Regions from separate parts of the Peribacillus sp. YIM B13472 genome, predicted to be linked through region 1. Evidence: predicted binding sites of a transcription regulator. Region 1 holds the regulator's gene; each other region holds the start of a gene.
The links. Region 1 encodes LexA, which represses DNA repair genes until DNA is damaged. Its sites were predicted from a motif close to CGAACATATGTTCG; they were not measured.
Positions count from the first base shown of each region.

Region 2: a site for LexA is predicted at 2,188-2,201, ahead of recA (recombinase RecA). Genes of this name have one in related genera too.
Region 3: a site for LexA is predicted at 5,484-5,497, ahead of ACFX4I_RS06525 (Y-family DNA polymerase). Genes of this name have one in related genera too.

Region 1 covers NZ_JBHZPG010000024.1:31,140-38,877, reverse strand. The annotation lists gene ACFX4I_RS17665 (esterase/lipase family protein) at 1-95, shown strand, start outside; gene ACFX4I_RS17660 (hypothetical protein) at 501-788, opposite strand; gene ACFX4I_RS17655 (LysM peptidoglycan-binding domain-containing protein) at 1,557-1,751, shown strand; gene lexA (transcriptional repressor LexA) at 1,983-2,606, opposite strand; gene yneA (cell division suppressor protein YneA) at 2,763-3,074, shown strand; gene ACFX4I_RS17640 (YneB family resolvase-like protein) at 3,094-3,750, shown strand; gene ACFX4I_RS17635 (DUF896 domain-containing protein) at 3,816-4,049, shown strand; gene tkt (transketolase) at 4,285-6,288, shown strand; gene sirA (sporulation inhibitor of replication protein SirA) at 6,586-7,026, shown strand; gene ACFX4I_RS17620 (YneF family protein) at 7,111-7,326, shown strand.
Region 2 covers NZ_JBHZPG010000003.1:26,564-34,301, reverse strand. The annotation lists gene pgsA (CDP-diacylglycerol--glycerol-3-phosphate 3-phosphatidyltransferase) at 159-743, shown strand; gene ACFX4I_RS03320 (competence/damage-inducible protein A) at 766-1,998, shown strand; gene recA (recombinase RecA) at 2,347-3,393, shown strand; gene rny (ribonuclease Y) at 3,747-5,306, shown strand; gene ACFX4I_RS03305 (TIGR00282 family metallophosphoesterase) at 5,459-6,256, shown strand; gene spoVS (stage V sporulation protein SpoVS) at 6,431-6,691, shown strand; gene ACFX4I_RS03295 (dipeptidase) at 6,769-7,738, shown strand, end outside.
Region 3 covers NZ_JBHZPG010000006.1:9,389-17,126, forward strand. The annotation lists gene ACFX4I_RS06490 (aldo/keto reductase) at 1-595, shown strand, start outside; gene ACFX4I_RS06495 (Ohr family peroxiredoxin) at 877-1,302, shown strand; gene ACFX4I_RS06500 (MarR family winged helix-turn-helix transcriptional regulator) at 1,347-1,784, opposite strand; gene ACFX4I_RS06505 (YqkE family protein) at 1,948-2,208, opposite strand; gene ACFX4I_RS06510 (alpha/beta hydrolase) at 2,340-3,239, shown strand; gene ACFX4I_RS06515 (iron-sulfur cluster biosynthesis family protein) at 3,281-3,811, opposite strand; gene ACFX4I_RS06520 (YolD-like family protein) at 3,811-4,143, opposite strand; gene ACFX4I_RS06525 (Y-family DNA polymerase) at 4,170-5,429, opposite strand; gene ACFX4I_RS06530 (C40 family peptidase) at 5,844-6,503, shown strand; gene ACFX4I_RS06535 (YobA family protein) at 6,586-7,113, opposite strand; gene ACFX4I_RS06540 (SDR family NAD(P)-dependent oxidoreductase) at 7,274-7,738, opposite strand, start outside.

The DNA of each region.
Region 1 (7,738 bases):
GTGTTTATAATGTAACAATTGATGTCAAGGAAAAAAATGTGGATGGCACTGAAAGAACCCGGACGCTGGTTCGTTCGGTCTATATCGAGAAATAATGAAATGCCTTCTCTTATTGAGAAATCCGCTCCCTTTTCAACTACTGTCTACCAAGCCTCATCAAAGCAAGCATCTAGTGGATTTTGGTTAGTCGTTTTTCGGCAGGAGCGTCGTAAATTTCTTCAATCAGGTGAGGGTTTCAACCATTAAAATCATGGTTCGGGATAAGAGTATTCCGAACCTCCTTTTTTTACCAAATGAATACCTTTTCTTAATTGAAAAGGTATTTTTGGGGTAATGTTTAATGGTATGGTTAACATGGGAGATGGTGATTCAGCCAAAGGAAACATTCAGGTCGTAATTGTTAATATAGAAATTAATTTAACGGATATTCGATGGGGATAGAAGCAAGTAGGGCCCTTGCAATACAAGAGATTGATGAATTGCAGCGAGAGACATAGGGTTTAATCTGTCTTATGATAAGTGTCTCTATAAGACAAAATACCAGTTTTAAGTGCAGCATAATTGCCAATGCTTGCATAGCCATAAAACCAGCCCATGAAAATCCCTGCAACCAAGTGATGACGATGACTGATGAAAATGGAAATGAATAAGCCAAGACCCAAAGCGATGGTAGGGATGAATTTTGGATGAATATGAAACATGACCTTAATAAATTGAGTAAGAATCATGATGATAGGAATGGCTATTACCGCATCCCAAAAGTTTGTATGGATGGTTGGGAAGTCCATAATTTCACCACCTTAAATTGAAGTTTTCAAAATTAATTTTCACTTTTTATCAAGGCTTTATACAATAATAAATAAATTCATATTTAAAACTAATAAATAAAAGGTTATGCAACCAGGTTTTGAAAATTTTCAGAGTTCAATTTTAAAGCCGTCAATCCATATAATTATATGGATTGACGGCTTTTTCTGGTTGGCAGCGGGAATGGTTTAATAAAACTCGGAGCGAGCCAACATAAGTATGTTATCTAAATTAAAAGTAATAAACGAAATATCGGACTCATTTTTGATGGACAAGCTGTAACCTTTCTCATGGTTAAGAATATTAATGAAGATAAACAGTAAAAAATAAAGTAATACCTTTTAATGGTAGGTTCTAATGAGCAAGGAAAGATTAATTAAGGAAATTGCTCCTTATGCCCAGAAAATTCAAAAGGAATTTAATATTTTACCTTCTGTTGTCATTGCACAAGCTTATTAGCAAATCAAGGAAAAAATATATTCGGTATAAAAGATGACTTTAAGGGCAAGTCTGTCATTATCCAAAAAATGGAATGCATCAACGGTGTGCCCGTTCAAGTATGAAACAAATTCAGGAAATACCCATCTTGGGAAGAAAGTCTTCGAGATCTTGCCAATCTATACGTAAAGGGGGCGTCTTGGAAGTGAAGTCTATATACAGCTGTCATTGGAGAAAAAGATTACAAAAAAGCACTCAAAGCAATATTCGATGCGGGGTATGCTTCGGATCCGGAATATACAGAAAAACTGGTGAACCTTATCGAAACAAGCGATTTAACTAAATATGATGCAAGCAACGAGGAGGTTTATCATATTGTCATAAAAGGGGATTCCGTCTCTGGGATTGCAAAAGCATATGGTTCTACACAAGTGCAGATTCAACAGTGGAATGGCTTGGTCGATCTTAACCTTATTAAAGTGAATCAAAGATTAAGAGTGAAATGAATTTTAACTGGGAGCGGTATTTTAACGCTCTCCTTTTTTATTTGAATGAGCTTCTTGCCAAAGTATTTATATCAAGAGGGATAGTGTACCTTACATCCGTTATAAAAGATGTAATATTCCCATGAAAATGGATTCTATTAAAAAAATATATCAAAACCTACTCTTCCATATGCATATTGAGAGAATTCGGGACATAAATTAAACAAAACAAAAAAAGCGCGGTTAGCGCTTTTAGTGTATTTGTCTATATAAGCCTATTACTTTTCCAAGTATCGAAACATCTCGTAAAATAATTGGTTCCATATTTGAGTTCTCAGGCTGAAGCCTTATGTAATCCGGTTCCTTAAAGAATCGCTTTACAGTGGCTTCATCATCTTCCGTCATGGCCACGACGATATCTCCATTATTGGCATTGCTTTGTTGTTTGACGATGACATAGTCTCCATCATGAATTCCAGCTTCGATCATACTTTCACCCATGATTTCCAGCATGAAAACATGGTCATCATGTGGAACCATGCTTTCGGGAAGCGGAAAGTATTCTTCTATGTTCTCGATGGCCGTTATGGGCATGCCCGCTGTTACTTTTCCAAGTAACGGCACGTTCACGACATTGGCTTTGGGAATATTGTTCGCTTCCTCCGAATTCATTATTTCAATGGCCCTTGGCTTGGTTGGGTCACGTCTAATCAGGCCTTTACTTTCCAGGCGGGATAAATGTCCGTGTACTGTTGAACTTGATGCAAGTCCCACTGCTTCGCCAATCTCCCGTACGGAAGGTGGATAGCCTTTTTGGCGAACCTCTTCTTTAATGAAATCAAGAATATCTTGCTGCCGTTTTGATAGTTTAGTCATTTGTGCACCTCTTCCCCAATGTTCTTTGGCTATATTATAGCATGGCCCCCAACTCTATACAAACATAAGTTCGAATTTTGTTGTTGACTGAAACAAACGTTCGTATTATAATTTGATCATAACATACGAACGAACATTCGCTTTGGAGGGATATTTATGAAAAAATTATACAAAAATTATATTTATACGATTCTATTAGCGGGATCAGTATTCATCTTTTCAATTTTATTCTCTTGTACATTGAACAATGAACAAAAAAATGATTTCCTTTCTATAGAAGTAAGTGAAGGTGACACCCTATGGGAAATTGCCGAAGAATATGAAGAAGCAAATTTGACAAAAAAAGAATTCATTGGTTGGATAGAAGAGCATAATGAAGTCAGGGCGGATTCGATTAAACCTGGTCAAGTCATCGTCATTCCGGTTAAAGGGGAAGAACTTGTCCAGAATTTGGCGAGTGAGCAGTAAGCAGTGAAGGTAGGGTATTATGAAAGCGGTAATCTATTGTAGGGTCAGCACAGAAAAAGAGTCACAGGAAACATCATTGGCAAGGCAGGAAGATGAATTAGTCAAATTGGCAGAAAAGATGGATGTTGAAGTCATTTCCATCATAAAAGAACAGGCAAGTGGTTATGAGTTGAATAGGGATGGCATTTTTGACATGCTCGAACTATTTAAAACCAAAGAAGCTGAAGTACTATTAATCCAGGACGAAACAAGACTGGGAAGAGGAAATGCCAAAATAGCCCTTTTCCATGTCATCCTTAAAGAAGATGTTAAAATTTATACGCTCTCACACGATGGGGAACTTGAGCTATCGGATTCGGATGCGATGGTCATCCAGATAGTCGGAATTGTAGAAGAATATCAAAGGAAACTACATAATCTTAAAATAAAGCGCGGGATGATAAGGGCCGTTGAAAAAGGGTATCGTCCTCAAAAAAATCTTCAGAATCAAAGGAATTCCACTGGAAGGGACCGTAAGGAGATTCCTATAGAGGAAATTATTAAACTTCGGGCCAATGGATTGACATTTGCTGAAATCGCAGCAACTTTAAGGGGATTTGGATACAATGTATCTAAGGCTACTGTGAACAGGCGTTTCCTCGAACATCAACTGAATACACTGGAAAGTCAATCATAGAACTTGTAATTTCGCTATTTTTTTAATACCATGACAATATCCGCAGATTATGAAGGAGCGAAATTATGTTATCAAAAGAAAAATTAGCCCGTATTAATGAACTTTCTAAAAAGGCAAAGGCTGAAGGTTTGACGGAAGTTGAGGCGAAAGAACAAACCCAATTGAGAAGTGAGTATTTGGAAACATTCAGAAAGTCCATGACCTCTACGTTGGAGCATGTGAAAGTCGTGGATCCAGAAGGTAATGATGTCACTCCTCAAAAGATAAAAAATATAAAAGAAAAAAGAAACTTACATTAATAATGCTTGGATTCTTCTGATGGAACATTCCATTTGAGGATTCTATTAGCAATTTGGAGTAAAAAGAGAGTGCATTCATGTATGTATTCTCCTATTTAGTTTAATCTAAATAGGGGACTTCTCTTATTTCTAGAAAATTGTAATATTGGGGCAGTAAATAGTGATTTTAGTTGTGATATTATGCTTGTCACTATAATATAAAGAGGTACATTACAGGAAGGGATGTTTTTACGATATGTTAGATAAATTAGATGCACTTTCTATTAATACGATTCGTACATTATCGATTGATGCAATTGAAAAGGCTAATTCTGGCCATCCAGGTATGCCAATGGGTGCAGCGCCGATGGCGTATAAACTATGGACCGAATATATGAACCATAACCCGAAAAATCCAGATTGGTTTAATAGAGACCGCTTTGTTCTTTCAGCTGGTCATGGGTCTATGCTGTTATACAGCCTTCTTCATCTATCGGGCTATGGCTTATCTATCGATGATTTGAAAAGCTTCCGCCAATGGGGCAGTAAAACTCCAGGACATCCTGAATACGGACATACTGCTGGTGTAGATGCAACTACTGGGCCGCTTGGACAAGGTATCGCAATGGCAGTCGGAATGGCAATGGCAGAACGTCACTTGGCAGAAAGCTATAACCGCGATTCTTATAATGTGGTCGATCATTATACATATAGCATTTGTGGAGATGGGGATTTAATGGAAGGTGTTTCTGCAGAGGCCGCTTCATTAGCTGGACATCTACAACTCGGAAGACTTGTTGTTTTATATGATTCTAATGATATTTCCCTTGACGGAGACTTAAGTCAATCATTTAGTGAAAGCGTGGCAGACCGGTTTAAATCTTATGGATGGCAATATATCCGCGTTGAGGATGGGAACGATCTTCAGGAAATTGCCAAAGCGATTGAAGAAGCGAAAACCGATGATGCACGCCCAACATTAATCGAAGTGAAAACGGTTATTGGTTACGGTTCACCAAACCGTTCAGGTAAATCTGCTGTTCACGGCGCTCCGCTTGGTGCAGATGAGCTGAAGTTGACAAAAGAAGCATATAAATGGACATTCGAAGAGGACTTCCATGTTCCGGAAGAAGTGTATTCACACTTCAATGAAGCTGTTGTTGATGCAGGCGCTCAAAAAGAAGAGGCTTGGAATGAATTGTTTAAAAATTATAAAGAAGCACATCCTGAGTTAGCAGAGCAATTGGAGCTTGCCATCAAAGGTGAACTGCCTGCTGAATGGGATCAGGAAATTCCAGTCTATGAAGAAGGTAAGACATTAGCTTCCCGTGCTTCGAGTGGGGAAGTACTAAATGCGATTGCCAAAAAGGTCCCTAGCTTCATTGGGGGTTCTGCGGATTTAGCCGGATCTAATAATACTGCCATAAAAGGTGAGACAGACCTATTACCTGGTAATTACAGTGGCCGTAATATATGGTTCGGTGTACGTGAATTCGCTATGGGTGCGGCTTTAAATGGAATGGCACTTCATGGTGGATTAAAAGTATACGGAGGAACATTCTTTGTATTCTCTGATTATCTACGTCCTGCCATAAGAATGGCAGCACTAATGGGACTGCCAGTAAACTATGTGTTCACTCATGACAGCATTGCTGTAGGGGAAGACGGACCGACTCATGAGCCAATCGAACAATTAGCATCATTGCGCGCAATGCCTAACCTAGGGGTAATACGTCCAGCTGATGGCAATGAAACGGCAGCAGCCTGGAAAGTGGCAATGGAGTCTACAAATAAACCAACTGCTCTTGTACTGACTCGTCAAGGATTGCCAACAATAAAAGACACTTCCGAAACCGCGTATGAAGGTGTTTCAAAAGGTGCTTACATCATCTCTGCTTCCAAGAAAGAAGTAGCCGATGCATTACTTCTTGCGACTGGTTCCGAAGTGAACTTGGCTGTGGAAGCACAGAAAGCTTTAGCGAACGAAGGAATTGATGTTTCGGTAATCAGCATGCCATCATGGGATCGATTTGAAACTCAATCTAAAGAATATAAACAAAGCGTAATCAATCCGGCAGTGAAAAAACGTCTAGCTATCGAAGTGGCTTCACCATTTGGCTGGGATCGTTATGCAGGTGATGAAGGTGAAATATTGGCCATCAATCATTTTGGAGCTTCTGCACCAGGCGGTAAAATCATGGAGGAATTCGGTTTCACTGTAGAAAATGTAGTTGCTCGAGTTAAGGAAATGCTTAAATAATAGTAATGGGAACTGACACCAATTGGATTGGTGTCAGTTTTTTTCCAAAAAACAATCCTATTTTATATTGAATGTGTTCCTATTCTAAAGGAAATCTTCCATTCGACAAAAAAAGAAGAAAATTTCTCCAGCAATCAACATATCTTTTTAGTTTGTCAATATATAATGAGAATAAATAAATTTCGTTTAAATGTGTCAGTTAAAGGGGAAAGTCATCAATAGTGGAAAATAGTGGAGAGGGTCCTGGTGGTTAGATGTTTTCATGACCAAAATAGGAGAGCTAGGAGGCATTGGCTGATGAGAACCTATCAAATTTATTTAATCGAAGATGAATTTGCCCATCATTATTATGGTAGAGAAAAGCTATTTTTCAATTTGTTTTTGGAGTATATTCAAGCAAGGGGCAGACTGAAGAGTATTTTGCAAAAACAAATCGAATATGTCACCAAAACAGTCCCGATTAACCAGTTGCAGGTAGCTATTGAACAACGTTTGCAAAAAAAGATGAATTATTGGAGTCAAAATGGAAAATACTATTTAGAAAAAACAAACGGAACAAGTAAAGCCGTTTTAATCATTCAAAATGAGTCCATTACTCTTAAAGCTGAAGGAGATTATGAAGCGGAGACCGCTTTCTTTGAAAGTATTCGAAAATATGAAGCAAGTTTTCTGGCCATTGATTTTGAACATGAAAAATACGGTTGGTTAAAACCGATAAAAGAAAGAAAATTTGTCTAAATGGGGGACTTTTCGGTAGCGGGTATTGTATAATAACCTTTGGTCTAGTACACTGATGTTAGACAACATGAAGGAGGAAATAGTATGTGGGTTTACATTCTAGTTGGCGTACTGGCATTGATTGCTGGAGTAGTGCTGGGATTTTTCATCGCTCGTAAATACATGATGGATTACTTAAAGAAAAATCCGCCAATTAACGAACAGATGTTGAAAATGATGATGATGCAAATGGGTATGAAACCATCCCAAAAGAAAATTAATCAAATGATGAGCGCCATGAATAAACAACAAACAAAATAAGATAGCATGAAACCTTGATATATCAATGTTCTTGGAAGATTGGATGCAAAATTTTATATAATATCGAAATGGTGATCCATTTAGACTGAATTTTTCCACCGATTTTATATAAAATTTTGGTTTATCTTTCATTTTTGTTTCTTAAGCCACTTTTTCTGAATGAATGATTCAGTAAAGGTGGTTTTTGTTTTGGAATTGTAAGGTAAGTCCTCGTTCTATGTGAGGGCTTTTTTATTTTGAAAGTAAACACGCAAACTAAAACAATACTTGTCCACACCTACTATCAAAAGATGCATATACAGTATTAAGGAGGGTGTTAAAATGATAAATGATTTTGTGAAAAAATGCTTTGAGGATACTTGTAAGGTGTGGTTTCCTATATGTGAACATAAATTTGAACACAAAAGTAAAT
Region 2 (7,738 bases), on a different contig from region 1:
TATAGATGACTATTTTTGCTCTATATAATAGTAAGGCGACGGGAAATGCTTTACCCGGCATATAAGATTGGATTTTGAGTTAAATTATACATATAAGCATTATTTTAGTCTAAGACGCATTGCCTAAATGGCAGGCGTAAATTTTGGAGGTAAAAGTTTTGAATCTGCCTAATAAGATTACAGTAGCAAGAATCTGTTTAATACCAGTATTTTTAATCATCATGCTCGCTCCTTTTTCTTGGGGGACGCTAACTTGGGGAGACTACAGTTTGCCAGTGGCGCACCTGGCTGGAGCCATCCTCTTTATTATCGCTTCCACTACGGATTGGATCGATGGCCATTTTGCAAGAAAATATAATATGATTACTGATTTAGGGAAATTTTTAGATCCATTGGCTGATAAACTTCTGGTTTCGGCTGCCTTAATCGTTTTGGTTGATCTAGATTTAATGTACGGTCAATCTTGGATAGCCATCGTGATCATAAGTCGCGAGTTTGCAGTCACCGGATTGCGTTTGGTGTTAGCGGGTACAGGGGAAGTGGTAGCAGCGAACCAGCTTGGAAAAATTAAAACATGGGCACAAATTGTTTCTATTTCGGCTTTATTGCTGCATAACCTTCCATTTGCCCTCATTTCACTTCCTTTTGCAAATATCGCATTATGGATTGCATTAATCTTTACAATCTGGTCAGGTTTGGATTATTTTATAAAAAACAAAGAAGTATTTGTTAATTCAAAGTAAATCGAATGGTGGTTTTGAAAAGATGGATGCAGAAATCATTGCAGTGGGCTCAGAGCTTCTTTTAGGACAAATCAATAACACTAATGGAAGATTCTTATCGCAGCAGTTTGCGGAAATGGGGATCAACGTTTTTTACCATACTGTGGTCGGGGATAACGACCGCCGTTTACAACAAGCTATAGAAATCGCTGAATCAAGGGCGAACTTGATTGTCTTTACAGGTGGACTTGGCCCTACCAAAGATGATTTGACGAAAGAAACGATTGCTCGCCATATAGGGAAAAAGCTCGTTTTTAATGATGAAGCTTTGCAATCCATTGAAGCTTACTTCCAAAAACGGGAACGTCCGATGACGGAAAACAACAAAAAGCAGGCCCTTGTCTTAGAAGGCAGTGAAGTGTTGGCAAACGATCATGGGATGGCACCGGGAATGGTCTTGTCCAAATCTGGGATTACATATATGCTTCTACCTGGTCCGCCAAGTGAAATGGAGCCGATGTTTTTAAGTTATGGTTATGAAAAGATCATGAATAAATTGGAAAAGCATGAACGGATCGATTCCAAGGTTCTTCGGTTCTACGGTATAGGTGAAGCCGAACTGGAAACGGTGATTGAAGATCTTCTTGTCAATCAAACGAATCCGACAATTGCCCCGCTGGCAGCCGAAGGGGAAGTGACGTTAAGGATCACCGCTAAAGACTCTTCTAAAGAAAAATGCGAAGAGCTTATATTGGAAGCGGAAAAAGAAATTCTTAGCAGGGTCGGCAAGTTCCATTATGGAAGTGATAATACTTCGCTAATAAAGGAACTTGTAAAAGAATTAACGGTCCGCAAGCTTTCGATTGCGGCAGCTGAAAGCTTGACCGGAGGGATGTTCCAAGAACAGCTGACAACCATCCCGGGCGCCGGTAAAGTCTTCAAAGGCGGGATGGTCTGCTATACGAATGATGCGAAGTCGAATGTCCTCGGCGTCAGTGATGATACCATATCCAAGCATGGGGTGGTCAGCGGTGAGTGTGCTATGGAAATGGCCTCTAATGTCCGGAGCAAGCTCGATGCGGATGTGGGCATAAGCTTTACGGGCGTTGCAGGGCCGGATGAACAAGAAGGCAAGCCTGTAGGGACAGTATTTATTGGCATTTCCTATCGGGATGGAAATACTCATTTCAAGGAGTTGAATCTTTCCGGAAGCAGGGCGCAAAACCGTATTCGGAGTGTGAAGTACGGCTGTCATTACCTATTAAGGGATTTATAAACGCTATAAGCAGAGCTTTTTACAGCTCTGCTTTTTATTTGGTTTTAGAAGTTTGTTTCTTGAAAAATAGGGAAAAAAAGAAAAAAGTTAATTCAATGAAAATGTTTTTTTGGGGGAGTAAGTGAAACAAAATGGAGATTTCTTTAAGATAAAACGCTTTTTTACAAAGAATATCCCGAAAGAAAAAAACGAATGAATGTTCGACTTTTTGCTTGGCAAAATAGTAAAAAGAGTATATAGTAAAGATAGGTTTTGAGACAGGATACAAACCTTGATCTCAAATAATTGCTAACGTAAGTACACCTTTAATCGGACAGCCGATTATTTGAATATAGAGGAGGAAATTGAGTGAGTGATCGTCAAGCGGCTTTAGATATGGCGTTAAAACAAATTGAAAAACAATTTGGTAAAGGTTCTATTATGAAACTTGGGGAACAGTCTGATCGTAGGATTTCAACGATTTCAAGCGGTTCTTTAGCATTGGACGTAGCATTGGGAGTTGGCGGATATCCAAGAGGCCGGGTCATTGAGATATATGGACCTGAAAGCTCTGGTAAAACGACTGTTGCATTACATGCTATTGCAGAGGTCCAAAAGACTGGCGGCACGGCTGCATTCATTGATGCCGAGCATGCTTTAGATCCAGCATATTCAGAAAAACTCGGTGTGAATATCGATGAGTTACTGCTTTCACAGCCTGATACGGGTGAACAAGCCTTAGAGATCGCTGAAGCGCTAGTTCGAAGTGGAGCGGTAGATATCATTGTCATTGACTCGGTGGCAGCACTTGTTCCTAAAGCTGAAATCGAAGGCGAAATGGGAGATTCCCATATGGGTCTTCAAGCCCGGATGATGTCTCAGGCACTTAGAAAACTGTCTGGTGCCATTAATAAATCAAATACCATTGCCATTTTCATTAACCAAGTCCGTGAAAAAATCGGTGTTATGTTTGGGAATCCAGAAACGACTCCGGGAGGCCGGGCATTGAAGTTCTATTCAACTGTTCGTCTGGAAGTGCGGCGTGCGGAACAATTAAAACAGGGTAATGAAATCGTCGGTAATAAAACGAAAATCAAAGTTGTAAAAAACAAGGTTGCTCCACCATTCCGTCAAGCAGAAGTTGACATCATGTATGGTCAAGGGATTTCCCAGGAAGGTGAAATCATCGATATGGGTGCAGATCTTGATATCGTCCTTAAAAGCGGCTCATGGTATTCATACAATGAAGAGCGTGTCGGACAAGGCCGCGAAAATGCGAAGCTGTTCTTGAAAGAAAATCGGGATATCGCTCAGGAAATTTCTCAGAAAATCAGAGATCACTATAATCTCGATGGAGAGCATGAATTACCGCCAGAAGAAAATGAACCAGAAGAGCATTTTGAATTGCTTGATTAATGATATTTAGAAAAGGCCTAAGCTTGTTCGCTTAGGCCTTTTATGTATATTTTGAGAAAAGTGCGAAATTTTCAGCGGATTAAAGGGCATTGAAATCAGATTTACAGACTTCTTCCATAATGAATGCTATAGATTATGATGGTTGATATTAAGAAAACTTGAATAATCATTGATACATAAGGGACAAACGCTTGACAATAAAAATTCTCAACTATACAATTAATATGTATATTTTACAATTTTTCAAACTAAAATTTTGAAAATTAAGTGCTGTATATTGAATTTATGTGCAATGTACTTGCCGACAGTTCAACATTTTATGTAAAAAGTTCATAGCAAGGGGAGGTGAAACGATGGAACCCATGACAATCATCTTCACTTTGCTTGGCCTAATCGTCGGTGCAGTTGTTGGTTATTTTATTCACAAATCAAAATTTGAGAGTAAAATAGCAGGGGCAAAGGGCTCTGCAGAACACATCCTTGAGGATGCAAAACGTGAAGCGGAAGCACTTAAGAAAGAAGCCTTGTTGGAAGCAAAAGATGAAATTCATAAAGTTCGTGCCGATTCGGATCGGGAAGCCCGTGAAAGAAGGAACGAATTACAAAAACAAGAAAATCGGTTATTGCAAAGAGAAGAGAATCTGGACCGCAAGGATGAAACGTTAGACAAACGTGAGAGCCTTTTGGAGAAAAAAGAAGATTCTCTAAACCAAAGACAACAGCATATTGAAGAGATGGAAAGCAAAGTGGACGAGACGGTTCGAAAGCAGCAAACAGAGCTTGAACGTGTTTCCGGTTTAACTCGTGAAGAAGCTAAAGCAATCATTATCGACCGAATGGAAAACGAGCTGGCTCACGATGTAGCGCTTATGATTAAAGAAAGTGATACCCGTGCCAAAGAAGAAGCTGATAAAAAAGCAAAAGAAGTCCTTTCTCTTGCCATTCAGCGTTGTGCGGCTGATCATGTTGCAGAAACCACCGTTTCTGTAGTAAATCTTCCAAACGATGAAATGAAAGGACGGATAATCGGACGTGAAGGACGAAATATCCGGACGTTAGAAACGCTAACAGGTATTGACCTTATTATTGATGATACTCCTGAAGCTGTCATTTTATCCGGATTTGATCCAATTAGACGGGAAACGGCACGCTTGGCTCTTGAGAAACTTGTTCAGGACGGACGGATTCATCCGGCTCGCATTGAAGAAATGGTTGACAAAGCAAGACGTGAGGTAGATGAACATATTCGTGAAATTGGTGAACAAACAACCTTTGAAGTTGGAGTTCACGGTCTCCATCCAGATCTCATCAAAATACTAGGACGTTTGAAGTTCCGTACCAGTTATGGGCAAAACGTACTTAAACATTCAATTGAGGTGGCCCAGCTTTCAGGTTTACTGGCCGCTGAGCTTGGTGAGGATGAAGTTCTTGCCCGCCGTGCAGGTTTATTGCATGATATTGGGAAAGCGATTGATCATGAAGTGGAAGGCAGTCATGTTGAAATTGGCGTTGAATTAGCAACCAAATATAAAGAGCATCCAACTGTCATTAACAGCATCGCTTCACATCATGGCGATACGGAACCAACTTCCATCATATCAGTGCTTGTGGCTGCCGCTGATGCATTATCAGCTGCAAGACCGGGAGCTAGAAGTGAAACGCTTGAAAATTACATTAGAAGACTTGAAAAACTTGAGGAAATTTCCGAATCCTATGATGGAGTGGAAAAATCTTTTGCGATTCAAGCCGGACGAGAAGTGCGGATTCTAGTGAAACCAGAACAAATCGATGATCTTTCGGCACATCGACTCGCACGTGATATCCGGAAAAGGATTGAAGAAGAGCTCGATTACCCAGGTCATATAAAAGTCACGGTCATACGTGAAACAAGAGCAGTCGAATACGCCAAATAATTGTAAAAGAAAGACGAAGTGGTGCAAACCACTTCGTTTTTTCTATTTCCGATATTAGTCGTTAAGCGTAATTCCTATAATTACCCCAAATTATGTTACAATACATACTTGAATAATTCATATAATTAGGTGAATCTAGAAAGGATTTTACAATGAAATTGCTATTTATTGGAGATGTAGTGGGGTCTCCTGGTCGTGACATGATCCAAGAATACCTTCCTAAGTTAAAAGAAAAGTATCGTCCGCATATCACGGTCATCAATGGCGAGAATGCAGCAAGTGGCCGGGGAATTACAGAAAAGATTTACCGCAGTTTTTTAGAGTGGGGAGCGCAGGCGGTAACCATGGGAAACCATACATGGGATAATCGTGATATTTTCAATTTTATTGATGAAGCGAAATATCTCGTCCGTCCAGCTAACTTTCCAGAAGGGGCACCTGGAGAAGGAATGAAATTTTTAAAATTGAACCATCATGAAATAGCGATCATCAATTTGCAAGCGAGAACATTCATGCCTGATTTGGATTGTCCGTTCAAAAAGGCGGAAGAACTCGTGGCGGAGGCTCGAAAAAAGACACCGATCATCTTTGTCGATTTTCATGGAGAAGCTACAAGTGAAAAGCAAGCTATGGGGTGGTTCCTGGATGGGAAGGTTACAGCCGTTGTCGGTACACACACACACGTCCAGACAGCCGATAACCGTATATTACCTGCAGGCACCGCTTACATATCAGATGTAGGCATGACAGGACCATATGATGGTATCCTTGGTATGGAAAGAGGGGCAGTCATCCATCGGTTCCTAACTAGCCTTCCTGTACGTTTCGAAGTGCCAAAAGAGGGGCGGACCCTTTTAAGTGGAGTTCTCCTTGAAATTGATGATAAAACCGGCAAGGCAATAAAAATAGAAAGGATACTGATTAACGAAGATCATCCATTTTATCAATGATTCGAACGGATGGACAGTCAAACTGTCCATCCGTTTTTCCATTCATTAATAAATGGTGGACAATCCCGTTTTTCTTTGTCATACAAGTTTTACTTGATGAATATAGTAGCAGTGGAAAGTGTTATAACTATTGAGCCAAGTTAGAATCGGCAGGGAAAACAAGGAGGACTAGGAATGGAAATATTAAAAGTTTCAGCAAAATCTAATCCTAATTCTGTAGCAGGCGCACTAGCGGGAGTGCTCAGGGAAAGAGGAGCAGCCGAAATTCAAGCAATCGGTGCAGGTGCGTTAAATCAAGCCGTCAAGGCAGTAGCAATCGCGAGAGGGTTTGTCGCACCTAGTGGAGTCGACTTGATTTGTATTCCTGCCTTTACAGATATACTTATTGATGGCGAAGAGAGAACGGCAATAAAACTAATCATTGAACCAAGATAATTTCATGTTTGGGTGCCCTGTTTGTCGGAAGGCGAGCAGGCTCTTTTTTGTCCTGAAATCCAAAGGACGAAAAATCCATGTCCCTTTATAATGGAATATATAATCTTAAAAAAGATACAGGAAGGGGAATTACATTGGCGATTTTTGATGCACATTGTGATGTGCTGATGAAAATGTTCATCGATCCGGATATTTCTTTTACGAATAGTGATAAATTACATATAACAAAGCGGGGATTATTGGATGAAGGGGGAAAGGTCCAATGTTTTGCAATATATATTCCTGAAAAAGTCCACCCTGATATGAGGTTTCAAGCCGCTTTGGCGATGGTGGATATTTTTCATGAAAAGATTTTATCTGAGCCGGAAATGAAATTTATAAAGACCAAGGCAGACATCGAAACTTTAAAAGAAGAGGAAATAGGTGCAATGCTAACTTTGGAAGGGTGCGATTGCATTGGGAATGATTTGTTGAAACTAAAAACACTTATTCATCTTGGAGTGTCCTCCGTAGGTCTAACTTGGAATTACGCTAACTTGGTAGCGGATGGGGCATTAGAAACAAGAGGGGGCGGCTTGACAGGGTTTGGAACAGAGGTGGTGGCACTATTGAATGAGAAGTCAATTTGGTGTGATTTATCCCATTTATCTGAAGCTGGATTTTGGAACACCCTGAAGTTGGCGAAATTCCCAATTGCCTCCCATTCGAATGCTCATCATCTTTGTCCGCATCCACGAAATTTAAAGGACGGGCAGATAAAAGCCCTTTTGCAGAGAAATGGGGTGATCGGCGTAACCTTTGTCCCGCAATTTCTTTCAAATGACGGTTCGGCTACGATAAAGGATATCTTGAAACATATAGAACATATATGCAGTTTGGGAGGGGAAAGACAAATTGGATTAGGGTCTGACTTCGATGGAATCGATCATATGGTAGAAAATTTAATGTCTTATAAGGATTATCATAACTTAATCAATGAACTGAACAGGCTATATTCCAGTGAGTTTGTAAAAGGACTCCTTTTTGATAATTTCACCCGTAATTTTC
Region 3 (7,738 bases), on a different contig from region 1:
AAAGCGATTGGGGACTGATTATATTGATCTTTATCAGTTACATGGCGGCACCATTTCAGACAATATCGGAGAAACGGTAGAAGCATTTGAAGATTTGAAAAAAGAAGGCTATATCCGACATTATGGAATTTCCTCGATTCGTCCGAATGTAATCAAGGAATTCACTGAAAAGTCTGAGCTTGATTCCGTGATGATGCAGTTTAATCTACTCGACCGCCGCCCAGAAGAGTGGCTGTCCCTTTTGGACAACAACCAGATCAGCATTATCGCCCGCGGCCCCCTTGCCAAAGGGCTGCTCAGTGAAAAAATGCTTGAAAAGGCAAATGAGGATGGATACCTTGACTATAGCCATCACGAACTTAAAGATTTGCTTCCGCAAATAAAGGACAAACTTTCTGATAGGAAGTTGAATGAAACGGCACTTCAATATGTATTGTCACATCAAAGCGTCGCTACCGTTGTACCAGGAGCAAGCTCAGTACAGCAGCTCCGTGAGAACTGCCAGGCCGCTAACAGCCCTTCACTGTCCAAAACCGAGTTGGATATCTTGAAGCGGTTAACCAAAGCGAACAAATATGAAAGTCACCGGGAGTAAAAAGAATAGAACTAAACTAAATGTTTCAAAGGAATGCCAGGACAACCTTTAGGCTGCACTATCTCCGTTTAACCAACTTGATAGGCAGCCTTTTTCCGTTCCTTCGTTTTTTTCGTCTTACTGCTTCTATACCGCTTTCAAGTTTCCCATCATTCCAATCCATTTCCAAACCAATTTAACTTCATACCAACGTTTTCCCTTTTTCATTGGACATTCCAAATTAAATATTGTAAAATTCAATTGTGCACAATTAAAAATAAGAAGATAAGGGAGAAAAAATGATGACAAAAACATTATTTACAACGTCTGTAACAGTTGATGGCGGAAGAGAAGGAACGGCAATTTCTGCTGACGGCAACTTCACGGTTGATATTGCAATGCCTGGAACACCTAGGGCTAAACAGATGCCTGAAGCATCTAATCCGGAACAGCTTTTTGCAGCTGGATATGCTGCATGTTTTGATAGTGCTTTGCAATCAGTTGGTAAAATTGAACGCGTTTCTTTCGATTCCAAAGTCACCGCAAGCGTCAGTCTTTTGATGGGTGAGATGCATCAGTACAGCTTGGCTGTAACTTTGGCCGTGAAGGGATCCGGGGTCGACAAGGAGGCATTCGAAACCCTTGTTCATAAAGCGCATCAAATGTGTCCTTATTCAAAAGCAATCAATGGCAATGTGGACGTCGCCTTTGAAATAGATGTAGATTAAATCCGACAAAAAGACGCTTGGGGTCACCAAGCGTCTTTTCTTTGCTAAAATTTCTGTAATGTTTTCAATAGTTGGAGCAGCGAAGCTTTTAAATCCTCAACCACCTTCTTATCATCACCCGACATTGCCGAAATGCGATCGGGAATGAAACAGGCCTCTTCCTGTAAACCAAGTCCCTTTTCCGTCAACTTAATCATGACAGACCGTTCATCTTCAGACGAACGTTCACGGACAATCAAGCCATTCTGCTCCATTCGTTTCAACATGGGGGTAAGCGTTCCTGAGTCGAGGGCAAGGAGCTCCCCTAGTTTTTTTACTGTAAGTGTATCCTGTTCCCATAATAGAAGAAGAACAAGATATTGAGGATATGTCACTTCGAGTTTATCAAGCAGCGGTTTATATTTCTTCGTCATTTCCCTTGAACTTGCATAAAGCAGGAAACATAATTGGTCTTCCAGTACTTTTTCTATTTTACTTTGCATCATATCACCAGCTAATTGTAGTCCATCCGATATGAAAGCATATCGAACTTATCTTTAATATAATCGTTATACTTTATAAAATAAAGGAATATCAGCAAGGAATGGTCTTCCTGAACGGAAAAAGGGAGTCAGCCCTCTTAAAACTTAAACTGCCCCCTGTTCTTCATTTATAGTTCTTCCAGTTCAGATTGCTTTCACCCAATAGTTCTTCGAATGATTTATTCTTCTCCCGACGCTTTCTTTCTTCGCGTTTTTTTTCTTCTTCCGCTGCCCTTTTTTCTTGTTCAGCCTCATTAAGTTCCTTTTGCTTTTGACGAAGCTGGGACATGATATCTTGATTGATCATATCACCAAGTTTCAATGAAGATGAATCTTTATCTTGGTTTTTGCTTTGATTTTGATTTCGCTGCTGTTTCTTTTTCACCCTTAAAACCTCCTGGCCATTTATGAAATTATTATAACACGACTGCCGTTTTCCTCGTCATGGTTTAGCAAACAGTGTTTTCCCATTTCCCTCATGGTAAAATAAAGAAAATCAACCGAGGAGGACATCTCATGAAGAAATGGTGGTTTACACTGGCTGGAATCCTATCGTATATCATCGGTGTCGGCATTTATTTTTCCAATCGGATCATGTACATGAAAAAGAAGGAAGATGATTTTATCCAAAATCGTGAAATCATGGCTAAACGCCTGATCACGGAGGATTTTGATAATCTGCCTAAAACGGAAATTTGGGTATCGTCACCATCCGGATATTCCTTGAAATGCTTGTTTATCGAACCGCATGATACTAATAAATGGGTGGTCATTTCTCATGGCGTGACGGAGAACAAAGTCAATTCGATTAAATACATGAATATTTTTCTTAAGCGGGGCTTCAATGCAATCATTTATGACCACCGCCGGCATGGGGATTCCGGTGGCAAGACGAGCAGTTATGGACATTATGAAAAATTCGACCTGAAGGCCGTAATCGATGAATTGAAAAGACGTAAAGGTCCCGACCTTCATATTGGCATTCATGGAGAATCCATGGGGGCTGTAACCCTGCTTTTATATGCCGGAATGCTTGAAGATGGCGCTGATTTTTACATTGCCGACTGTCCATTTTCAAATTTCGAGGATCAGATCAAACACCAGCTTAAACATGTAGTCCCACTTCCCTCTTGGACCGTGTTTCCGCTTGGGCGTACGTTCATCAAACTCCGTGATGGGTATTGGACCAATGAAGTGTCACCAATCGATTATATGAAAAATATCCGAAACCCTGTGCTCTTCATCCATAGTGAAAATGACAGTTTCATTCCCGCTTCCATGACAGCGGAATTATATGCAGCAAAAGAGGGCCCAAAGCAGCTGTACATCGCTAAAAAAGGGGCCCACGCTCAATCTTATAATGAAAATCCAAAAGAATATGAAGATCAAATCGACCAGTTTCTAAAACTTGTCTGAGAAGCAAAGAGAGGGAATCCAAGATTCCCTCTTTGCTTCATTTAGATTTTATTAAAAAAGCTCATCCTCGGATTTAAGATTTGATTCGGACTTTTTAATTGAAAGCTGTTCGCTTCCGGAACAAAGTCTATTTTCATGACTTCATCAAGAAAAATCATTTTTGATTTCTCCACATATAGAGGAATCCCGTTTGTTTCCACTTTTTCGGTACCTTCTTCAGGTTCGTTGACCCACCATAGCGCGGTCACACCACTTACCACGCAGCCACAGCCATCAGTATCATATTTCAACTGTAAATATCCTTCTTGTCCCTGTACCTTATCGACTATTTTCTCAGCCGCTGTTTCCGTCCATTCAATATACATGATTGCACGCCTCCCGATGTCTTTCCTTTCCCCATTATAAACGATAAAAACGCTTCTGTTAAAGAAACTGCCTGCTTCCTTTTGCAAGATCAGCCACACGAAGACCGTGCTAACAAATGCCGATTCTCTTACGCCCCGCGTGATCCCTTCATCACGATGCCGTTTCGAAAATGAAAGGCTGTCCCTTGGAACAGCCTTTCCGCTCATCATTCCATTATCCTTACATCCGCTATATCGGAAAGCCTGATATAGTGAGCCTGTTGAAACCGATCAACGATATGAAGCTTTTGGGTGGGCTCATTATAATAATGGATCCTGCCGATTAACAGCTGATACCGGTTTCCTTCATAATGAGCAATCGTAACATCCTTTCTTTCCTCCATCGCTTCCCCCATTACCGCATTCATTTCTTCCAGTTGCTGCTCATCCAGGATGCGCTTCGTTTCATAGCCATCCTCCACCACCCAATCCCGCAGCATCTTCACATGCTCCGGTAACATCATCGATGTCCATTTGATACGGCCGCGATCACGAATCATTCTTTTCCCTCCCTTCAAAGTCACCCTTACGCCTTATGCCCACCAAGCAGCCTGCTTCGGTAAACGGCTGTACCCGCTTCCGTATACGAAACCGCACGCAATAACGATTTGGCTCCATATTTATGGCGGATTCGATCAACCGTGTAACTCAATTCCCGCTTCTTCCAGCGCGAAGCATCGAATAAAGTCAGCTGCATTTCGTTATCATCCACAATATTCGAGAGTCTGACCTCTATGCTCCGAACCGTTTTTTGCTTATAGTTCTCATGAAAAAGCTCCAGGCAAACTTTATATAACTCCATCGTAATGTTGGTCGGTTCGCTAATCGAACGCGAACGATGGAAACCTCCGCCAAACTCATCCTTGCTGTAACCAATGCTTAGGCTCACCGTTCTTCCTGCCTTGCGATGGGTGCGTGCCCTTCTTCCAACTTCTTCGCAAATTTCCAGCATGACCTGCTTTACCTCATGCTCCTCCTTATAATCCCGCAGCAGGATTTGACTTTTGCCGAAGCTTACCTGCCCTTCGATGATCGCTGCCCCCATATCTGATAAATCTATTCCCCACGCATGGTGGTAAAGCTGATTGCCCATAATCCCAAACTTCGCTTCAAGTAATTCAAGATCATAATTGGCAAGCTGCCCAACCGTAAATATCCCCATTCCATGAAGGGTTGTTTCAACGCGCCTGCCGATCCCCCACATTTCACGAAGCGGGGAAATCGGCCAAAGTTTGCTTGGCACATCCTCATACTTCCATTCTGCAATCCCTTTATGTTTGGCATCCAAATCAAGGCAAAGTTTTGCCATAAGCATGTTCGGTCCAATTCCAATTGCACAAGGGAGCTGTAATTCGCGTTCGATTTCATCCTTTATCTTTTCAGCTATCATCCGGGCATCTCCCCATAAAGAAGCGGCACCATCGACTTTCACAAAACTTTCGTCCACACTATATACGTGAATCGCTTCTTTGGGCACATAACGGTTGAACAAGCGGATGATTTCCGTCGAAACCCTTAAATAGGTCGCCATTTTAGGTTCAACGACGATAATCCTCGGATCATTGGGGATCTCAAACATCCGCGAACCTGTCTTGATGCCAAATTCCTTCTTCATTTTTGGAGAAGCCGCGAGCACAATGCTCCCTGTCCTCTTCAAATCTCCAACCACCGCCAGATAACAATCAAGCGGGTCCAGACCAAGCATGACTGCTGAACAGCTTGCATAAAAACTTTTCATATCGATACACATAATTGATTGTTTCAGCATCGTCCCATAATCCATCATTTCTTCACCCTAACAAGAATATACGTTCGCTTTTATTATATTCATAACTTTAACCGAATATACGTTCTTATTCAATGGAAGTTTTCATACAAATTTCTACTTTTTATTGTAATTTCCTTGAAAAATATAATTGATACTGAAAATGGATAAAATACCAATTTTAAACTAAACATCCAAATTGTTTTTTTAAAAAGAATCAATTAGTAGCTTGAATAATTTTTAATGGATCCATATGCTCAGTTTTTTAAAATTCGTCCACCCTTTTCAACAGGCTTTCGTCTATTTATAATTCAGTCTTACTGCTCATTTTTTGTAATGAAACTGTAACCAAAATTATGTCTAATTGTCATAATGGTATTGTAGGATAATATTGTTAAGAATAATAGAGAGATAGCTAGAGAGGAAATGAAAATTATGAAGAAATGGATCGCTTCAGCTGCTGTTGCATCTGCCATGATGCTAACCCCACTGCAAGCCTTTGCAAATATTGGAGATCAAACCCTCAGACCCGGTATGACACACAGCGATGTCAAACAACTACAACAACTTTTAAAAACCAAAGGTTATTTCACATATTCAGGTTCACTGACTACATATTACGGCACGTATTCTGTATCTGCAGTAAAAAAATTCCAGAAAGCCAAAGGGTTAACTGTCGATGGAATTGCCGGCCGAGGCACATTTAATGCACTTGGTGTTTATAATGTCAATAATACCAGCCTGATAAGCTATGCAAAAACCTTAATAGGCAAACCTTACAAATGGGGCGGGACGACACCGACTGGATTCGACTGCTCAGGCTTCGTCTATTATGTATTCCAGAAATCGCAAGGAATTACCTTACCGCGTACAACATCATTGCTCTATTCCAATACAGGTTTAAAAGTATCTTCACCAGCTAAGGGTGACCTTGTATTCTTTGATACTTCTTCTGGAAGAACAGGAGTATCCCATGTTGGGATCTATATCGGAAATGGTCAATTCATTAGTGCTACGTCTTCTAAAGGAATAACCATCACGGATATGGATAATTCTTATTGGAAACCAAAATATTTAGGTGCGAAAACTTTATAAAATCAGGACAAGAACTTATTCTTGTGAGCGAATCCCCATAAAACAACCGGACAGAATTCCAAAGTGATTCAGTCCGGTTATTTTATTTTATATATAATATTTCATCCGTTAAATCCTCTACTGTCACCGTGAATGAAGAGTCTAAGTTGGAACGATTCATCATTTCGATATTATAAACATGCTCTGAGGGGAAATGGACGACTTCGAGAACCATGAATCGTTGACTTTCCGCTTTGCTGACATGATCGAGGGCAGCAGTGACAACCCTTTGTTCGGCTAAGCTATTTTCATCCGTCAAAACAAGAATCAGTTCCGCTTTCGCTTTCCCAGGAAATGATTTCTTCACCCCGCCCCGGTGCCATGGCTTCACTTTCATCCCGATTTCCAGATCGGAATAATCGAGGTCATTACCATGTTGATCTTGAATATATGTATCATTGGTCACCTTATAATACGTCCCTTTAATCAAAATCCTTTTATCGTCAAGAGCCGTAATGAAACCTTCTTCCCCCTTATCAATGACTTCATCCATGTTCCATTCAGGGGATTGGCAACTACCCAGAATAAAGGCAACGAATATAGAGATATAAAGGTTCACTATCATCTTCATACAAATCCCTCCTAATAGAAATAGACGGATTCCTCCTGAAATAGTTACCCATTTATTAACATAGAAAACTTCGGTCATTTCAAAAAGGGGAATGTCATCAACATTCCCCTTTGCCTATTATTAGGCCAACTTTCGCCTTTTCCAGTTTCGAAAGTCTAGCCTACTTTTTAAAAAATGCTTTTTTTCCTAATGTTTCGGTGATTTTCGGAAACATGTTATACCATTTCCCGGCTAAATTCATCCAGCCAGGGAGATTGATTTCCCTCTTATTGGTCAGCATCGCCGCTACGATTTTGGCAGCGACATCTCCAGGCTTAAGCATGAATTTTTCAACATTCTTTAAGTATGTACCTGATTCATCCGCAATGTTAAAGAAATTCGTTTCTATGGGGCCAGGATTGACGGTGGTCACAAAAACATGATCTTCCATCAGCTCGAGCCGAAGTGCGTTTGAATAACCAAGAACCGCGAACTTGGTCGAAGAGTACAATGTTGATTTAGGAGTGGCGATTTTACCGGCCTGTGAAGCTATGTTGATGATATGCCCCGCTTTTCTCTGCTTCATATACGGAAGAACCAGCTTTGTGCAGGCCATTAATCCAATGACGTTGACAGCAAACATTGC